DNA from 4 places in the Rummeliibacillus sp. JY-2-4R genome. Region 1 is predicted to be linked to each of the others. Evidence: riboswitches for the same ligand, from Rfam matches in the RefSeq annotation. Region 1 holds a riboswitch; each other region holds the start of a gene.
What was found. Region 1 has a riboswitch for S-adenosylmethionine ahead of ACWV26_RS15490 (methionine ABC transporter ATP-binding protein). Riboswitches for the same ligand answer to the same signal wherever they lie in the genome.
Positions count from the first base shown of each region.

Region 2: it holds a riboswitch for S-adenosylmethionine, as region 1 does, so the genes downstream of both, ACWV26_RS06325 (methionine biosynthesis PLP-dependent protein) here and ACWV26_RS15490 (methionine ABC transporter ATP-binding protein) in region 1, are expected to answer to the same signal.
Region 3: it holds a riboswitch for S-adenosylmethionine, as region 1 does, so the genes downstream of both, ACWV26_RS01495 (MetQ/NlpA family ABC transporter substrate-binding protein) here and ACWV26_RS15490 (methionine ABC transporter ATP-binding protein) in region 1, are expected to answer to the same signal.
Region 4: it holds a riboswitch for S-adenosylmethionine, as region 1 does, so the genes downstream of both, metA (homoserine O-acetyltransferase MetA) here and ACWV26_RS15490 (methionine ABC transporter ATP-binding protein) in region 1, are expected to answer to the same signal.

Region 1 covers NZ_CM132623.1:3,155,881-3,160,712, forward strand. The annotation lists gene ACWV26_RS15480 (MetQ/NlpA family ABC transporter substrate-binding protein) at 1-57, opposite strand, end outside; gene ACWV26_RS15485 (methionine ABC transporter permease) at 119-787, opposite strand; gene ACWV26_RS15490 (methionine ABC transporter ATP-binding protein) at 780-1,805, opposite strand; SAM riboswitch class I at 1,907-2,011, opposite strand; gene ACWV26_RS15495 (thioredoxin family protein) at 2,068-2,376, opposite strand; gene ACWV26_RS15500 (hypothetical protein) at 2,389-2,730, opposite strand; gene gcvH (glycine cleavage system protein GcvH) at 2,883-3,263, opposite strand; gene ACWV26_RS15510 (arsenate reductase family protein) at 3,341-3,697, opposite strand; gene ACWV26_RS15515 (acyl-CoA dehydrogenase family protein) at 4,292-4,832, opposite strand, start outside.
Region 2 covers NZ_CM132623.1:1,330,090-1,334,921, forward strand. The annotation lists gene ACWV26_RS06320 (aminotransferase class I/II-fold pyridoxal phosphate-dependent enzyme) at 1-782, opposite strand, end outside; gene ACWV26_RS06325 (methionine biosynthesis PLP-dependent protein) at 769-1,899, opposite strand; SAM riboswitch class I at 1,971-2,074, opposite strand; gene ACWV26_RS06330 (YozE family protein) at 2,326-2,547, shown strand; gene deoD (purine-nucleoside phosphorylase) at 2,646-3,350, shown strand; gene ppsA (phosphoenolpyruvate synthase) at 4,049-4,832, shown strand, end outside.
Region 3 covers NZ_CM132623.1:313,186-318,017, forward strand. The annotation lists gene ACWV26_RS01485 (methionine ABC transporter permease) at 1-130, opposite strand, end outside; gene ACWV26_RS01490 (methionine ABC transporter ATP-binding protein) at 130-1,149, opposite strand; gene ACWV26_RS01495 (MetQ/NlpA family ABC transporter substrate-binding protein) at 1,212-2,036, opposite strand; SAM riboswitch class I at 2,122-2,231, opposite strand; gene ACWV26_RS01500 (YezD family protein) at 2,613-2,774, shown strand; gene ACWV26_RS01505 (alpha-hydroxy acid oxidase) at 2,967-4,121, opposite strand; gene ACWV26_RS01510 (aminotransferase class I/II-fold pyridoxal phosphate-dependent enzyme) at 4,142-4,832, opposite strand, start outside.
Region 4 covers NZ_CM132623.1:1,869,083-1,873,914, forward strand. The annotation lists gene ACWV26_RS09025 (acetylornithine transaminase) at 1-216, shown strand, start outside; gene ACWV26_RS09030 (aminotransferase class I/II-fold pyridoxal phosphate-dependent enzyme) at 603-1,778, opposite strand; SAM riboswitch class I at 2,080-2,185, shown strand; gene metA (homoserine O-acetyltransferase MetA) at 2,264-3,172, shown strand; gene ACWV26_RS09040 (GTP-binding protein) at 3,305-4,832, shown strand, end outside.

The DNA of each region.
Region 1 (4,832 bases):
TGCTGCTAGACTTAGCGCTAGTGATGCTGTTAGAATTCCTGCTACAATTTTCTTCATGTTCTTTTCCCCTTTTCTTTATACATTTCATTATGTTAACGTAATTTACGTTTGAACCAAATTATCTTTTATCTGTTTTTGCTGTGATAAAGTCACCGATAAATTGAATGATAAAAACGATAACTAACACAAGTACCGTAGCGACAAATGTGACATCATTACGACTACGTTGGAAACCATCCATAAACGCTAAGTTCCCTAAGCCACCTGCACCGATGACACCTGCCATCGCTGTATAACCGACTAATGCTACAGCTGTTACGGTAATTCCAGAAATAAGTGCTGGAAGGGATTCTGGTATTAAAACCTTCCAAATGATTGTCCAAGTTTTTGCACCCATAGAGCGTGCTGCTTCAATGACACCTTTATCGATTTCACGTAAAGCAATAAGAACCATTCGTGCATAGAATGGTGCAGCACCAATGATTAATGCAGGCATAGCTGCATTTGCTCCACGAATTGTACCTAATAAGAATTTAGTAAATGGAATTAACAGAATAACTAAAATGATAAATGGAATGGATCTGAATATATTCACAACTGAACCAGTTAATAAGTTAGCTAGCTTGTTCGCCCAAAGTTGTGTAGGACTTGTAAGGAATAATATAATCCCTAAGACGATTCCAATAATAAAAGTTAGAATTGTTGAAACAGCTGTCATATATAAAGTTTCTCTTGTGGCTTCCCACATAAGTTCCCAATCGACATTCGGAAAGAGATCGTTAAGCATGACTGATCACCTCCGTTTTAATTCCTAGTTCATCTAAGTAATGAATTGCTTTTGTTGTATTCTCGTTGCTCCCGATGATGCGCACAATTAATGTTCCATATGGTCCACTCTTCGTAGGAGAAATATTACCGTGTACAATGTTAACATCAACATTAAATTCACGAATCAAATGTGAAATCACAGGTTGTTCTGTCTTTGCTCCAACAAAAAATAATTTGATCAATTGATCGTTCGGATAATTTTCAAGCATTTGAGAAATAGATTCTTTGTGACCTGCTGTTTCTGTCACTTGAGATACGAATTTCTTCGTCACGTCTGCTTGCGGAGATTGGAAAACTTCAAGAACGTTTCCTTGTTCTACTACTTTTCCCGATTCCATTACTGCCACACGATGACAAATTTTGCGAATAACATGCATTTCATGAGTGATTAACACAATGGTTAGTCCCAGTTTTTCATTAATACTCACAAGTAAATCTAATATTGCATCCGTTGTTTCCGGGTCTAGTGCTGAAGTTGCTTCATCACATAGTAGAACTTCTGGGTTATTAGCTAGCGCACGAGCAATCCCTACGCGTTGCTTTTGTCCCCCTGATAATTGGGAAGGATAGGCTTTTTCTCTTCCTTTTAATCCAACCAACTCTACTAGTTCAAGCACTTTCTTTTCACGTTCCGCTTTACTAATGCCCGCAATCTCTAATGGGAAAGCAATATTTTCTTCCACTGTTCTTGACCAAAGTAAGTTGAAATGTTGGAAAATCATACTGATTTTATGGCGAGCATTTCGTAATTCTTTTCCTTTAATTGCTGAAATGTTCTGCCCATTTACGGTAACGGTACCTGAAGTAGGCTTTTCTAAACCGTTAAGTAAACGAATCATTGTACTTTTACCAGCACCACTATAACCGATAATGCCAAAAATCTCACCATCATTTATTGATAAATTAACATCATTAACTGCAGTTAGAGATCCATTAGCGGTTTTGTATTTTTTTACTACATTTTTAAGTTGAATCATAATATTCAAAACCACCTTTTGTAAAATAAAGCTAAAAATAAATAAGACCTTTCTGCAAGATTAACAGAAAGGTCTAACGTACGTTTTATACGATAACCGTTCTCTCATCTTCCAAAGCATTTGACTTTGCGTGAATTGGCACCGTGTCACATTGTGACGGTTGCCGGGCTTCATAGGGCACTTCCCTCCACCTCTCTGAATAAGAGTTACGTAAATATTTATTTAATTATGTTTGATACTTTACCACTATATGATTATATCGTCAATCCTTTTTATGAAATTTTTCATATAAATACGACACGGATTGAAAAGCATAGATTTTATCGCGAACCTTACCATTCTCGGCAATCAGTAAGCATGGGACGCTTTCCACCTGATAATCATATGCGATTTGTTCGACAAAATTTAAATTTGCTTTACCTATTTTGATGTCTGGAAATGTTTGATCGATTACCTCCATCATTTTAGAAGCGACCATACATGTACCGCACATAGGAGTATATAAATAAAATGCACATAATGACTCGCTTTCCTTCATATGCTCCCATTGTTCTATTGTCCATTCTTGCATTGTCCGTCATTCCTATTCTAAAAGAAAACTTGCATGTATTTTAAAATCTGCAGCTAATAATATTCTAGCCAAAAATTTTCTTGGTGTCGCCTCTACTTGCTTATATAAAGAAAGCGTACGTAAATGGTACGCCTCTGGATATTCTTTTTTCATCAAGGATCGTAAGCAATCCCCTGAATAATCTTCATCGAAAAACGTATATAAATCATACTCTTCATAAGGGTGTATGAGCTCTTCTAGTTTACTTGGACTAATGGTACCATTCGTGCAAAGAATTGGAACATCCTCTGCTAGTAGAGGTTGAATTTGCAATTTATCTTGTCTACCTTCAACAATAAGCACTTTATCCGACATGCTAATTCCTCCTTACAGTTTGATTCCGCGCTTAGCGGACAGTAAGAATCCTACTTAAGGGAAAAATGAAGCATAGGCAATGATTCTGAAAGCAAATGCCTGAATATACATAAAAACGCCAGCACAAAAGTGTGGCGCTTTAAGTAGTATAATTATTCTTCGATTAGTTTTGTGTATTGTTCAGCTGTAAGTAAGCCTTCAAATTGTGTAGAATCAGTTGGTTCTACAACAACCATCCATGCTTTTTCGTATGGAGATTCGTTAACGAATTCTGGGCTATCTTCTAAGTCTTCGTTGATTTCAACAACTTTACCTGAAATTGGTGCATATAATTCAGATACTGTTTTTACAGATTCAACACTACCGAATGGTTCATCAGCTTTGATTTCGTCGCCAACTTGTGGAAGTTCAACGAATACGATATCACCTAGTTCTGATTGTGCAAATTCTGTAATACCAATACGTACTTTACCATCTTCAGTTTTTACCCATTCATGTTCTTCTGTATAACGTAATTCTGCTGGTACGCTCATTATTAACCCTCCAAGTATGTATTTTTATACACCATAATTTTGACATATTCCTTATTCAAAAACAAGCAATTCTAAAATTATTTCCATGTATTTTCAAACTCTTTTTCATTAAAGCCAATTGTTATTTTTTGGTTGTCTGTGACAATTGGTCTTTTGATTAGCATGCCGTCTGAAGCGAGTAAAGCAATTTGTTCATCTTCGGACATTTCTTTAAGACGATCTTTTAGTTGAAGTTCACGATATTTCATCCCTGATGTGTTAAAGAATTTTTTTAGTGGTAGTCCGCTTAGTTCCCAGTATTTTCTTAATTCATCTTGTGTGGGTGTTTCTTCAACTATGTTGTGAGCGGAAAATTCGATGTTATTTTCTTTTAGCCAGGCTTGTGCTTTTTTACAAGTTGTACATTTTGGATATTGAATCATTTTGATCGTCATGTAAATACTCCTTTTAAAACGAATTTTGGTATCATTTTAATTGTATTGTGACTCTCATTTTGACGCAAGAAAACCGACCCAGAGATATAATGGCCGGTTTTGTTGGTTTATATACATGGTTTTAGAGTTATATTTTTGTTAAATGATTAGAAATTAATCTTCTTCCTACGCTTTGCTTTGTACACTGAAAATCTATTTTATTACTAATTATATTTAGGTTTGTAGTGTAGTCAGCTACGCTTTCCTGCGGGCGAGCGGTGAGTCTCCTCCTTCGTGCGGGGCCTCACCTGTCTCGCTTTTCCTAGCTAGGAGTCTTCGCTGACTACACTACAACTATTTTTGGAGTACTAATCTCCAACATAATTTCTAAAAAAAATCTAGAAATCTATAAATATCTTTAATACATTTTATGTGACTTCAATTAGCGTGCTAATCTCAATTTCCACAAATAATCACCTAAATACTGAAGTTCAACTTCTTTGCAATCAACATATACAATGATAAGAACTTTCCATATAGCAACAATATTTTTACATTTCTTCAAATGCAGCAAAAAGGTGAGCCCCCATCTTACTTCCGGGGCTCACTTTTAGTTTATACTGTATATTTTTCAGCAGCGATTAGTTTTACTGATGCTTGGCGTTTTTTGGTGATGAGATTGTTTGGTGTGTAGCGTGTTAGTTTGCGCAATGCTGATAGTAGCATGCGTGCTTCGTCACCATCTGCTGAAGCGATGATTGTTTCTTTTGCTTCTTTTTCAATTTCTTCAAATGCTTCTTGGGTGAAGATTTCTGTGTAAAGAATTTTTTGTGCTGCTTTTTCTTCTCCATCACGGTCAATTGCTTTTTCCGAACGCAAGACAGCTGATTCCATTGCGAATAGTTGGTTTGCGATATTCGCAATGTTTACTAGGATTTCTTGTTCTACTTCTAATTTTGGTCCAAAGCGTTGTACAGCTGTACCCGCTGCTAGTAATGCGATTTTCTTTGCCATTTTGACTAAATATTTTTCTTGTGCAAGTGCTTCATTGCCAATTTCCTCTGGGATCATGGAAAGTAATTCAGCTTGAAGGCTTTGTGCTTGTGCAAGGAGCGGCAATTCGCCTTTCATTGCTTTTTTCACAAAAGTACCTGGG
Region 2 (4,832 bases), 1.8 Mb from region 1:
TGTGAAGATTGTGCTAAGCGTGCGTTTAATGTTTTGATTCCTTGGATTAATGAGAAGGAATCGTGTGCACCTAGAATAGCACCCATTGAATTTTGCATAAAGTAGATTTGTTTTCCTAACTCTTCGTCTTTTGTCACCGCAAGTCCAGCGATAATATCACTATGGCCACCTAAAAATTTAGTTGCACTATGAAGTACTACATCTACTCCTAAATCTAATGGGCGTTGATAAAGTGGTGTCATGAAAGTATTATCAACAAATGTAAGTAATTCATGTTTTTTAGCGATAGAAACAATTCCACGAATATTAGTTATGCCAAGCAATGGATTTGCAGGTGTTTCTGCATATAACACTTTCGTATTTGGTTGAATTGCTTCTTCCACTTCTTGTAAATTCGTAAAATCAGCAAATGTATGCGTGATGCCATACTTTGTTAATACTTGTGTAACAAAACGGTACGTTCCACCGTATACTTCATTTGTCACAACGATATGATCACCTGTATTTAAAGTTAATAGGGCTGAGGCAATGGCTGCAATCCCAGATGAAAAGGCAAATCCTCTTGTCCCACCTTCAAGCTCTGCAATTGTTTTTTCCAACGCATCACGAGTAGGGTTACCAGAACGACTGTAGTCATACGGACCAAAAGAGTCAAAATGCTCTTGGTCAAAGGTAGAAGAAAGATAGATTGGCACATTTACTGCGCCAGTTTTTTGTTCATAATCGCCTCTTGTTGAAGCAGTAATTAAGCTAGTTTCGATAGATTGTTTAGTTTGCGTCATGTATTGTCACCTCATCATTAATTGTTGTAAAAACACGTTGCAAGTCTGCGATAATGTCTTCTGCTTCTTCAATACCAACGGAAAACCGTAATAATGTATTATCTACACCACGTGCAATTCGTTCTTCTTCAGGAATATCTGCATGTGTTTGAGTAGCAGGGTATGTGATAAAGCTTTCCACACCGCCTAAACTTTCAGCATATGCGATTAATTGTAAATTTTGAAGGAAAGGTGCAACCCATTCTTCTTTTTGTAAGCGGAAGGAAACCATACCACCAAGTCCTGCATACAATACATCTTTCACAAGTGATTCTTGTTCTAGAAACTCAACAATTTTCTTGGCGTTTTCTGTATGTTGTTTCATACGAAGATGTAAAGTTTTAAGACCACGTAGCAGTAACCAGCAATCAATTGGTCCAAGAGTTGCCCCTGCTGCATTGTGATTATAAAGAAGCTTCTCAGATAGTTCTTCACCTTTGGAAACGACGAGCCCTGCTAGAACATCATTATGACCACCAATATACTTAGTCGCACTATGAAGGACGATATCAGCGCCAAGCTCTATTGGGTGTTGATAATATGGAGTAAGGAATGTGTTATCAACTATAAATAGTAGGTTATGCTTTTTAGCAAGCTCAGCAAATGGAGCAAGATTTATTGTTAGCATTAAGGGATTGGTAGGAGATTCGATAAATAATGCCTTCGTATTTTCGTTAATGATTGCCTCTACTTCTTCAACAGATTGGAATGGTGTGAAGTGAGCTTTAATACCATATTGTTCTTGATATTGATTTGCAAGACGATATGTACCACCATAAATATCATCCGTATAGATAATTTCATCACCCGTTTTGAATAGGGAAAGCACCAATTGGATTGCTGCCATCCCGCTACTACAGGCAAAACCAGCATCTCCACCTTCTAAATCGGCAATTCCACTTTCTAATATCGATCGAGTTGGATTTTTTGAACGAGTATAATCATATCCCGTTGATTGTCCAAGACCTGCATGGCGATATGCTGTTGATAAATAAATCGGTGTATTAATAGAACCTGTTTTTGGATCTGTATGTGTGCCAATTTGTGCTAATCGAGTTGAAATATGCTGTTCTGTCATCTTCATCATCCTTTTTACTTAAAAATAAAAGGCCCTCTGAAGAAGAGGACCTTGAAAAACGAAAGTCGTTCTTCTTATCTGTTAGACTTACATCTACGTGGAATTAGCACCTTACCAATAATGGTGGTTGCTGAGATTTCACAGGGCCAAGTCCCTCCATCTCTCTGGATAAGAATATAAATTCAATTGTATGAAAACTTCCAATTAATGAAATATTAACACTTTACTCAAAGCTATGCAATAGGATTATGAAATATACTAAAAAATCTTAAGACAAATAGTATAAGTGAAGATTGATAATATCTAACGTGCTATAATCATATAAATTGAAAATTAACAGCGATTTTTAAAATTTTTATTTAAAATGTTTTATATTAAGAAAATTGGATATGAATAATAAATGTAGACAAAAGGTAGGAAAACGATATGAAACAATCATTTTATCAATTTGTATTAACTTATAGAGGTGGAAAAAATGATGCAAAGGCTGATTTTGCAGAAGCAGCCTTCAATGATCATGGATTTCCAAAACAAGAAGAGGATTTTCATACACTTTCTCGATATATCGAAGAAAAGGCGGATCATGATATGAGTGCAGTAGTATTTGATGAACTTTGGCAATTATATGAAGAAAAATATGCAGAGTAATATTTGTCAGAGGTCAGACTTTATTGATACAATAGTTGAAGCATTATATTGATAATGACTAAATTAAATAACGAATTGATTTGAAAAGGAGACAAAGTATGAGCATTCATATTAACGCAAAACAAGGCGATATTGCTGAAATCGTATTATTACCAGGAGATCCATTACGTGCAAAATATATTGCTGAAACATTTCTTGAAGATGTAACTCAATATAATGAAGTTCGTAATATGTTCGGATACACAGGTACATATAAAGGAAAACGTATCTCTGTACAAGGTACGGGTATGGGTGTACCATCAATTGCCATCTATACAACAGAACTTATGCAAGAATACGGTTGCCAAAAACTAATTCGTGTAGGCACTTGCGGTGCATTAAAACGTGATGTAAAAGTACGCGATGTCATTTTAGCTCAATCTGCTACAACTGACTCTAAAATGAACGAAATTATCTTCAAAGGAATCGACTATGCACCAACAGCTGACTTCGATTTATTACGTAAAGCGTATAAAGCAGGGGAAGCAGCAGGACTAAACCTTCGTGTAGGTAATATCTACACAGCAGACTTATTCTACGGTGAAGACAACCAAAACGAAAAATTAGCAGACTACGGTGTACTTGCAGTTGAAATGGAATCAGCAGCACTTTACACATTGGCAGCTAAATTCAACCGCCAAGCACTATCTGTATTAACAGTAAGTGACCACCTAATTACAGGTGAAGCAACAACTTCAGAAGAACGCCAAACTACATTCAATGACATGATTGTTGTGGCACTTGAAGCGGCTATTCAAGACTAGGCGTATCAAGGGTTTGTTAGTTTACAATATTTAACAAGTGACCAAAAGTGACCATTTTCAAAAAAGTGGTTATTATTGGTCGCTTTTTTATTGGTTTAATTCATTAAATAATTGCGTTGCTTGTTCTTTTTGACGTATATCAATATGAGAATAAGTATCTAGCGTTTTGCGTATATTTTTTTGTCCTAACTGTTCTTAGATAACTTTGATATTTACATTGTTTGAATATTATTCAACCTATTCATATCCAATATTTATAGTATTCTATGGGCTGTTTAGGGCTTTTCAAAAGAAACCAAATTTATTTTTACGAGGGTCAGTACCTTGTTCATCAGGATTTGGAATCACTCTCCAGGTCACATCCAACTCGCTTGAGATTGTCGGAACAACTGTTTTCGAATTCCAACTCCCAGTCCCGTCTTTTTACTCCCAATTTGTTACGTATTCACTATTGCGTGGTAAGATAGTTCAAACAATTTGTTAAACAAAAAAGGACAGTTACGAAAACAATCAGTAACTGTCCTATTCCCTAATTTAATTATACCATTATTAACCCACCATTTTTAGTCTGTTTTTTATTTATGGAACTGCTAGTATTAATCAAGTGAAGTTGCTTCGGCGATACATTTAAGTGTAATTAGATTAATTAGAAGAGTAATTTTTGTTATATGCCTTGATCGATAAATAGGAGGGGTAAAATGAATCCATATGTACTAGAGTTTCAAGAAATCGATAATACACAACTTTTGTCTGTCGGAGGAAAAGGGTTGAGATTAGGAGAACTATCTAAGATTCATGGTATACATGTACCAGAAGGATTTTGTGTTACAACAGAAGCTTATCAAAGAGCCCTCGAACAAAATGAGGCATATCTCGCATTGTTGAACCAACTAACACTACTAAAATTAGAAGATCAAAGCCAAATTGCTGAAATTAGCAGGGAAATTCGAACAGTCATTATGGAAGTAGAAATCCCTTCCGATGTTGTTGAAGCAGTTACTCATCATATCTCCCAGTTTGGAGAGAAACATGCTTATGCTGTGCGTTCTAGTGCAACTGCTGAAGATTTACCGTATGCCTCTTTTGCTGGTCAACAAGACACCTATTTAAATATTATTGGCAAAAAAGCAATCTTGCACCATATCAGCAAATGTTGGGCTTCCCTATTTACGAATCGCGCTGTAATTTACCGTATGCAAAACGGATTTGACCACAGTCAAGTTTATTTATCTGTTATCGTTCAAAGGATGGTTTTCTCACAGGCTGCAGGGGTTTTATTTACTGCTGATCCGATTACCTCCAACCGAAAATTACTATCTATCGATGCCAGTTTTGGGCTTGGAGAGGCATTGGTCTCTGGCTTGGTATCAGCCGATTGTTATAAAGTGATGGAAGATGAAATCGTCGATAAGATGATAGCAACTAAAAAATTAGCTATATATGGACGAAAAGAAGGCGGAACAGAGTCAAAGCAGATTGATC
Region 3 (4,832 bases), 1.2 Mb from region 1:
CAAGAATTCCTAAAACAATCCCAATCACAACTGCAAATACTAGAGAAACCCCAACCATTTGGAACGTTTCTAAAATAGCTTTCCAAATGATAGGTAGCCATTGATCAATAAATTTTTCATAACGATCCATTAGTTTACACCCCGCAATTCTTCTGTACGGACACCTTGTCCCTCTAAATATTGAAGTGCTTTGTTAACATCTTGTGCATCTCCATTTAAATGGACGACGATATTACCAACAACACCATTTTTCAATTCAATAATATTTGCCGTTAAAATATTTGGCGTAACATTAAATAACTTACTGATTTCAGCTAATGCAGGTTTACCTGTACTTTCTCCAACGAAGGTAAGGCGAGTAACGCTCCCTGTTACATTTAGTTGTTCGATTAATGAACTGGATAAGTTACGCTGTGAAATAGTGTTTAAGAATTTTTTTGTAGTAGGTTGTTGTGGATTCGTGAATAAGTCAATCGTAGATCCTTGTTCAACAATATGGCCACTTTCTAATACATACACATAATCGCAAACTTTTTGAATAACGTTCATTTCATGAGTAATGAGTAAAATTGTAATCCCAAATTCCTTATTAATCTTAAGTAAAAGATCGAGAATGGAATCTGTTGTTTCTGGGTCAAGAGCACTTGTCGCCTCATCACTTAGTAAAATTTCAGGTTCCTGAGATAATGCTCTAGCAATAGCAACACGCTGCTTTTGACCACCAGATAATTGAGCTGGATAGTTATTTGCTTTGTCTTCCAAATTGACAATTTTTAAATACTTGTCAACCCGCTTTTTAACTTCTTTTTTATCAAAGCCTAATAGTTTAAGTGGAAGTGCAATATTGTCATAAACCGTAGCTGTTTTTAACAAATTAAACCCTTGGAAAATCATACCGATTTTTGTTCGGACTGTACGGAGATTCTGAGGCGAGAGATTAGTAATTTTTTCGTTGTCTATGTATATATCACCGTTTGTTGGCTTTTCAAGTAAGTTTACGCAGCGAATAAGTGTACTTTTCCCAGCGCCACTATAACCAATTACACCGTGAATTTCTCCTTTTTTGACATCAATATTGACATCATCTACTGCAGTAATCGTTTTATTATTAACGGTAAATTTCTTTGTAACATGCTCTAATTTAATCATCATATTACTCCTTTTTAAGGAGATTGCCACCGCCAAAGATGGCAATCTATTCTAATTAACTTCTACCAAGAAGGGATAAGAGAGCCTTCATATTTCTCTTCTATGAATTTCTTTATTTCGTCAGAATGATAAGCTTTCACGAATTTCTTAATAGTTGGGTCGTTTTTGTTTTCTTTACGTACAACAATTTGATTTGCATAAATTGAATCAGCACCTTCAACCAAGATGGCGTCTTTTTTAGGGTTTAGACCTGCTTCTAAAGCAAAGTTTGTATTAATTGCTGCTGCTGCAACTTCAGATAATTGTTTTGGAATTTGTGCAGCTTCTAGTTCGATAAATTTATAATTCTTTTTGTTTTCATCAATATCATAGATTGTTGGAAGATCGCTTCCCGTATCTTTTAATGTGATAAATCCTTCTTTTGCTAAAATCTCTAATGCGCGAGAGCCATTTGTTGGATCGTTCGGAATAGCTATTTTTGAACCATTTGGAATCTCATCAAAGTTCTTGTATTTTTTAGAGTAGATACCCATTGGACTTAAGATGGTTTTGCCAACAGCGACAAGATCGTCACCTTTGTCTTTGTTATATTGTTTTAAGTACGGAACATGTTGGAAGCTGTTTGCATCTAAGCTACCTTCGCTCAATGCTGTGTTTGGTAATACATAATCTGAGAATACTTTTAACTCGATATCTAATCCTTCTTTTTTAGCAATTTCAGCTACTTTTTCCGCGATTTCTTCATGAGGTCCTGCTGTCACACCAATTACCAATTTCTTGGTATTTAATGCAGCAGTTTTACTGTCTTCTGTTTTTTCGCTATTGCCACAAGCACTAACAATCGCTACAAGTAATAATAAGATCAATGCGAAACTAAATTTTTTCATTTGATTTCCTCCCTTTAATTTAAAGAATTTAAAAAAAGCCCCCCTTTTTAATAGCAAGAGGGGCTTCATCTTTTGGAGTTCGCCTCTCTTATCTATCAAAACGTTTTGCACGTCTTGCAGGATTTAGCACCTTTCCATGATTGAGAAGGTTGCCGAGCTTCATAGGGCCAGTCCCTCAGCTACTCTTAATAAGAGGTTTTTATTTAATTAAAAACTTTATGATAATTCAATCTACAGCAAAAATTCAGTATAGTCAATGATTTTTTGTATAATTCCACCTAGAATAGTAGGGATTTTAAATGCCTTTTTGTAGGGAATGCGGATATTTGCTGGTTTAAATGAATTTATTAAACTAAATGTTTTAATGGTTTTGCTATTATTAATTGTTTACTTGCTGTTACTCATTACAAAATTTTAATAAATATCTAGTAAAATTATATTATTCACTAGTATTTAACTAGGAATTATAAGAATTAATATTGACTTTTCATTTTCAGGCAATTACAATAAATTACAAGAAAAGGGGATTCGATTAAATTATTTAATAGTAACCTATTGTAAAGGGGAGAAATTTGTATGACTCAAAAGTTAAACGAGGATTCAGAACAAATTAGAGCCATTATTAAAGCGGTCCAAGGATTACAATTTGGTGAAGTGCATATAACGATTCAAGATGGAATCATCGTACAAATAAATCGTATTGAAAAACAAAGATTTAACAAATCAAAATCAAAATAGCACATGCCAGTTGGCTGGAAAACTTGAGCCACATAATCCGAATCAAAGAACTACATTTCTTTGATTGGGGTTATGTGGCTTTTTTCGACGTGTGAGTGGTAAAAAGGATTATATATCTGAAATAGTAAAGGTGTGAATCATACTAAAAAAGCTTGATCCACACACCATTTGTTTGATTTTTTATCGTCTAAATTATTGTTTTACAATGCTTAACTCTTTTGCATGTTTTACTTCAGTTATGCCTGCCATAGATAGAGTGACTTCTGTTTCTTTTAGAATTGTAGAGAAAACACGTTTGACCCCTTCTTCTCCAGCGATTGCTAGTCCGTAGACAAAGGGACGACCGATTAGGACGGCATTTGCTCCAAGTGCTAAAGCTTTCACTACATCGGTTCCTCGCCGAATACCACTATCAAATAATACAGGGATTTGTCCATTTATCGCTTCTACGATTGCTGGAAGTGCATCGATACTTGGAATCACACCATCCAATTGACGACCTCCATGATTGGAAACAATAATCCCATCTACACCATTTTCTAAAGCAAGTTTTGCATCTTCTGGATGAAGTATGCCTTTTATTAATACAGGTAATGTCGTTCGTTTCTTTAGTTCTTTGATATTTGCCCATTGTAGTGTCGGATGATGCAGGTTTGCAAGTATTCCTTCGATAATAGAGTTTAAATCATTGTTTGGTATTGATTTCAGAAAAGCTGGGTCGGTTGCCCAATTTCCTTTCCCATACCCTTCGCTAATAGGAGAGAACTGGTTACGCATATCAGTCTCGCGCCAACCAAGCATCATCGTATCAATCGTTAATACAATTGCTTCGTAGCCTGCTTGTTCTGCGCGTTTTACCATACTATAAGAAATCTCTGGATCACAAGGTGCCCAATATAATTGGAACCATTTAGATGAGTCAGGAGCAGCTGATGCAATTTCTTCAATGGAGTAACTTGAGACAGTACTTTGAATATAAGGTATGTTTAAATCCTTCAATGCACGTGCAACTGCTAACTCGCCTTCTGGTGAAATCATTTGTAATACGCCTACCGGAGCTGCTAACAAAGGGGTAGGATATTCTTTGCCAAATAACTCAATCGATGTATCCAACTTTGAAACGTCTTTTAAATAGCGAGGAATGATGGAATACTTCTGGAAAGCACTTTGGTTTTGGTGTAATGTTTGTTCGCCGCCAGCACCGGAGCGAACATATCCATATTGATTCTTAGGTAAGACGCTAGCTGCAGCTCGTTCTAGTTCAACAAACGAAATAGGAAATGTATCGTCTGGTGAAAGATCTTTGACTAGTAAATCCACATTTGTTGGATTTGTAGGTTGAGCCATTAAACTTGCCTCCTTGATATTTAGTTTTTTGCTAGTTCTTTGAATAGATTCAGCTTTTCAATTCTTTTAACAGCCTCCACTAGTCGCTCTTCATCTACTAATAAGCCAATCCGAATATATCCTTCGCCATGCTCTCCAAAGCCATTTCCAGCAGCTACTGCTACATCTGCTTTTTCCAATAGAAGGTCTGCAAATTGTTGACTTGTAAATCCTTCTGGTACAGGAAGCCAAGCAAAGAAGGATCCTTTTGGTGCTGTTACAGGCCAACCGATATTTTGACATGCGTTAATTAATGCATTTCTGCGACTTTCATACATATCAACTTGTCTTGAGACACAAGATTGGTCGCCAGTTAACGCTTCCACTGCAGCTTGTTGTACGGCAGGGAATAGACTAACGAAAAGGTGATCTTGTATTAAGTTTAGTGCTTCAATCATTTGAGCATTACCAACCGCAAAACCTACGCGCCAACCTGCCATATTATAGGTTTTGGATAATGTGTAAACTTCAACCCCGACTTCTTTAGCACCTTCTAATTGCAAGAAGCTAACGGGTTTTTTGCCTTCAAAGCCAATGGCACCATAAGCAAAGTCTTGAAGGACAGCGATATTATTCTCTTTCGCTAGTTTGATTGTTTCTTCGTAGAATTCTTTGGTAGCAACGCCACCTGTTGGATTGTTAGGATAGTTTAAATACATTAACTTGGCTCTT
Region 4 (4,832 bases), 1.3 Mb from region 1:
ACTGTTGAAGTTCGAGGAATGGGATTATTGCAAGGGTTTACTTGCGAAAATTCTTCATTAGTTGTAGAAGCTGCAGAAGAGAACGGATTATTATTAGTTGCAGCAGGACAAAATGTAGTCCGTGTTTTACCACCATTAACAGTAAGTTTAGCTGAGATTGATGAGGCAGTTGAAATTATTCAAGCTTCAATTCCTGTAACAACAACTACGAAATAACATCAGTGAATTAAAGCGCTCTCGAGAATCGCCATTCACAAGAAAATAACCATTTTAAGTGCTTCCAATAAGAAAAAGGAACGGGTAACTTTTTTCTTATTGGTAAGCACTTTTATTATTCCAAAATACTTTATTTACCTGTACAAATTTTAAGATAACCAAAATAAAGCTACTTAAAAGTGAATAAATTTATAGAAATCAATCATCCACTTAAGCACAGATGTTAATATTAATTTCATTTTAGAGTTGATGTATAAAACGAGTAAATTTAACAGATACACTATTAATTTAAATATAAAATGTACACTTTTAGAAAACCGAAACAACAAAAAAAGCCTAAGTTTGTTAAAATAACAAAACCTAGGCTTTTTAATGTCTTTTCTTTATTAAGCCTCTACTTTAGTAAGCTTTCCCAAACGTTCGATTGCTTCAGCCAATAGTGATTCATCTTGTACTAATGCAACACGAACATAGTTTTTGCCAGCATCACCAAAGATTGAACCTGGTACCATTACAACTCCTGTTTGATCAATTGCTTCATAAACAAATTCGATATCATTCAATTCTTGATTTGGGTATTTTGCCCAAACGAACATACCACCTTTAGACGGCGTCACATTCCAGCCGATTTTTTCTAAACCATCTATTAAAATACGATGACGTTTAGTAAAAACAGAACGTAATCGATCTGTAATTTCTTCTGCATTGTCTAAAGCGACACATGCAGCATCTTGAATTGGGCAGTATATTCCATAATCGAGATTGGATTTTAGTTCTTGAATAATTGAAATCATTTCAGCATTGCCAGTAATATACGCAATTCGCGCTCCAGCTAAGCTAAAACTTTTTGAAAGAGAGTTGATTTCCATTCCGACTTCTTTAGCCCCAGGAGTAGATAAGAAACTCATAGGTTTACCATCATCAAAGTAAAATTCTGAGTACGCTGCATCATGAAGCACAATAATATTGTATTTTTTTGCGAATGCAACAACCTTTTTAAAGAATTCTTCAGAAGGCATTGCAGGAACTGGGTTGCCTGGTAAATTTAATATCATCATTTTCGCCTTTTCAGCAATTTCTACAGGTATAGCATCTAAATTAGGTAAAAAACCGTTTTCTTCTAACAAAGGCATATAATAGGGAATCGCTTCTGCTAAGTGAATTCCGGCATCATATGCAACATACGCTGGATTTGTAGTTAATATATAATCTCCGGGATTACAAAATGCTATTGGTACGTGTACTAACCCTTCTTGAGACCCCATTGTTTGGATAATTTCTGTGTCAGGATCTAAATCTACATTACTACGACGTTTATAATAATCTGCAACAGCTTGATAGAATTTTTTAGTACCACTTAATGTGTATCCGTATGAAGTTGATAACGCTGCTTGTTTAGAAAGTTCCATCCGAACCCTTTCGTCAGGTGGTAAATCGGGGCTACCAAGACTTAAATCGATTAGCTTCGTCCCAGTAGCTGCTTTACGATTAGCGGCGGCTTTTAAATCTCCAAATATTGCTTTTGGGAACATTGCCATTTTCTTTGATCGTTCGATTTTCACTAGTAAGCACTCCTTAATTGAATATAAAAACTATCAAATATTTTACCATAGTTAACTATTATATAACAGTTAAAAATTAAATATAAAATAGTAAAACACATAATACAAACTATTATAATACTAATTTTATGTGTAGAATAGGGATATTAGAATTAGTACTTAAATTGTGTGTGTATTCTTAAATCTTACTAAAAGAATGGGTTTAATATCCTTTATATATCAATGTTTTAGAAGGTAAAATAATTTTCAGAAAAGTTTGCAATAATAAATTTTTCATGTTAGGATTACATTAATTACATAACTCTTATCAAGAGAAGCTGAGGGAAATGGCCCTATGAAGCTTCAGCAACCTCTGTCTTACAGAAAGGTGCTAAGTCCTACAAGACAATTGTCTTGGAAGATAAGAATCGAGCAGAATTTCAAAACCTCTTTTCTTATCATAGAAAAGAGGTCTTTTATTTAACTTTGAAAAGGAGCGTTTAAAATTGCCAATTAATATTCCTAAAAATTTGCCTGCAACAGAGCTATTAAAGAAAGAAAAAATATTCGTTATGGAAGAAGATCGATCCAAAAGTCAAAATATTCGTCCATTAAATATTGCCATCTTAAATTTGATGCCACAAAAAGAGAAAACAGAATTACAACTTCTTAGATTATTAGGAAATACACCATTACAAACAAATGTTACGTTTTTAAACACAGCTACTCATGAATCAAAAAATGTAAGTAAATCTCATTTAGAAACTTTTTATTCAACATATGAAGAAGTGAAGCACCGTAAGTTTGATGGTCTTATCATTACAGGTGCTCCAATTGAATTAATGGAATTTGAAGAAGTTGATTTTTGGGACGAGATAAAAGATATTATGGATTGGTCAAAAACAAATGTAACTTCTGTATTACATATTTGTTGGGGGGCACAGGCTGCACTTTATCATCACTTTGGGATTGGAAAATTCCCATTAAAAGAAAAATGCTCTGGTATTTTCCGACATAATGTGTATGATTCTACAGTTAAATTATTAAGAGGATTTAATGATGTATTTACAGCACCCCATTCTCGTCACACATCTGTTTCACTTGAAGAAGTTGAAGCACATCCAGATTTAACTGTATTATCTGCCTCAGATGAAGCTGGATTATTTATTGCTATATCTAATGATGAAAAGTTAATCATGGTTACAGGTCATTTAGAATATGATGCAGATACTTTGAAAGAAGAATATGAGAGAGATGTTGCAAAAGGAATTGACATTGCAGTTCCAAAACATTATTTTCCAAATGATAATCCGACAAACGCGCCATTGAACACTTGGCGCTCACATACACATCTACTATTTTCAAACTGGTTGAATTACTATGTATACCAAGAAACACCATATGAATGGGAATAGTAAATTAATAATTTATAGCCGCTGCGAAGTATTAACTAATCGCAGCGGTTTATTTTTATCCTTCCATCCATTAAGGTTTAAAAATGGTTTGCTATAATAATGAAAATGGATGTTAGAAAAGAGGGAATTTTAATGTTTAAAACGATTGGCGTATTAGCTCATGTAGATGCCGGGAAAACCACATTTTCTGAGCAATTGCTTTACCATACAAAAAGTATAAAAGAAAGGGGAAGAGTTGATCACAAAGATGCATTTTTAGATAATCATGCCATTGAACGTGAGAGAGGGATTACTGTTTTTGCTGAGCAAGGTCGTATAGTTGTAGGCGAAGATACATACACAATTATTGATACACCAGGACATGTTGATTTTTCACCAGAAATGGAAAGAGCAATTCAAGTAATGGACTATGCAATTTTTATCATAAGTGCAGTTGATGGTGTAGAAGGACATTCTGAAACTGTCTGGCATCTACTCCGAAAGTACAAGATACCTACATTTATCTTTATCAATAAAACAGATCGTGAAGGGGCTAATGTTGAAGCTGTATTGAGAGAAATGCAACAAGAATTATCACCTAATATTATTCCAATAACAAATCACCTAAAAGATCACACTCTTTCTGAGCAGTTAATTGAATTTATAGCTGAAAGAGATGATACTTTACTTCATCAATATTTGGAACAAAATATTGATGAAAAACTATTCTTGAAATCATTTAAACAATTAATAAAGAATGGTAAGGCGTTTCCTTGTGCTGATGGCTCTGCCTTAAAAGATATTAGGATAATGGATTTTTTTGAACAATTTATGACTTTAACTGAAACTACTTTTGATAGCAGTAAACCATTTACAGCAAAAGTTTTTAAAATTCGTCATGATGATAAGAAACAACGAATTACATTTCTTAAAGCCCTATCAGGTAAGTTGAAAGTTCGTGATGAATTAGGTTTTGGTGAAAAGAATGAAAAGGTAACTGAAATACGATTATATAATGGTAAAAAGTTTGAAGTGGTTAAAGAAGTACAAGCCGGTGAAATTTTTGCTGTTTGCGGGATTACGCAAGCCTCAATCGGAGATATAGTTGGAGGAACTGATTTTGAGGCTAAACAATCTTTCGAAATGATACCTACTTTACAATCAAAAGTTGTCAATGAAGGCACGGAGCATATAAAAGATGTCCTTTCAAATTTTAAAATTTTGGATGCGGAAGATCCTTCTTTACATGTTTTATGGAGCGAAAAATTCCAAGAAATTTATGTACATGTCATGGGGGTAATACAACTTGAAGTGCTTGTTGAAGTAGTAAAAGAAAGATTTGGAATTCAAGTACATTTTGAAAACCCGCAAATTTTATATCAGGAAACAATCAATAACACAATAACTGGGTACGGACATTTTGAACCACTAAAGCATTATGCAGAAGTACATTTACGGATGGAAAAAGCTTCAAGGGGAGCTGGAATATTATTTGAAAATGCTTGTCATGCAGATGATTTATCCATTGGGCATCAACGTTTGATTGAACAGCATATATTCGAAAGAGAACATCATGGTCTCTTAACCGGCTTTCCCATCACAGATATTAAATTCACACTTATTACGGGGCGTGCACATATTAAACATACTGAAGGTGGTGATTTTAGAGAAGCCACTAATC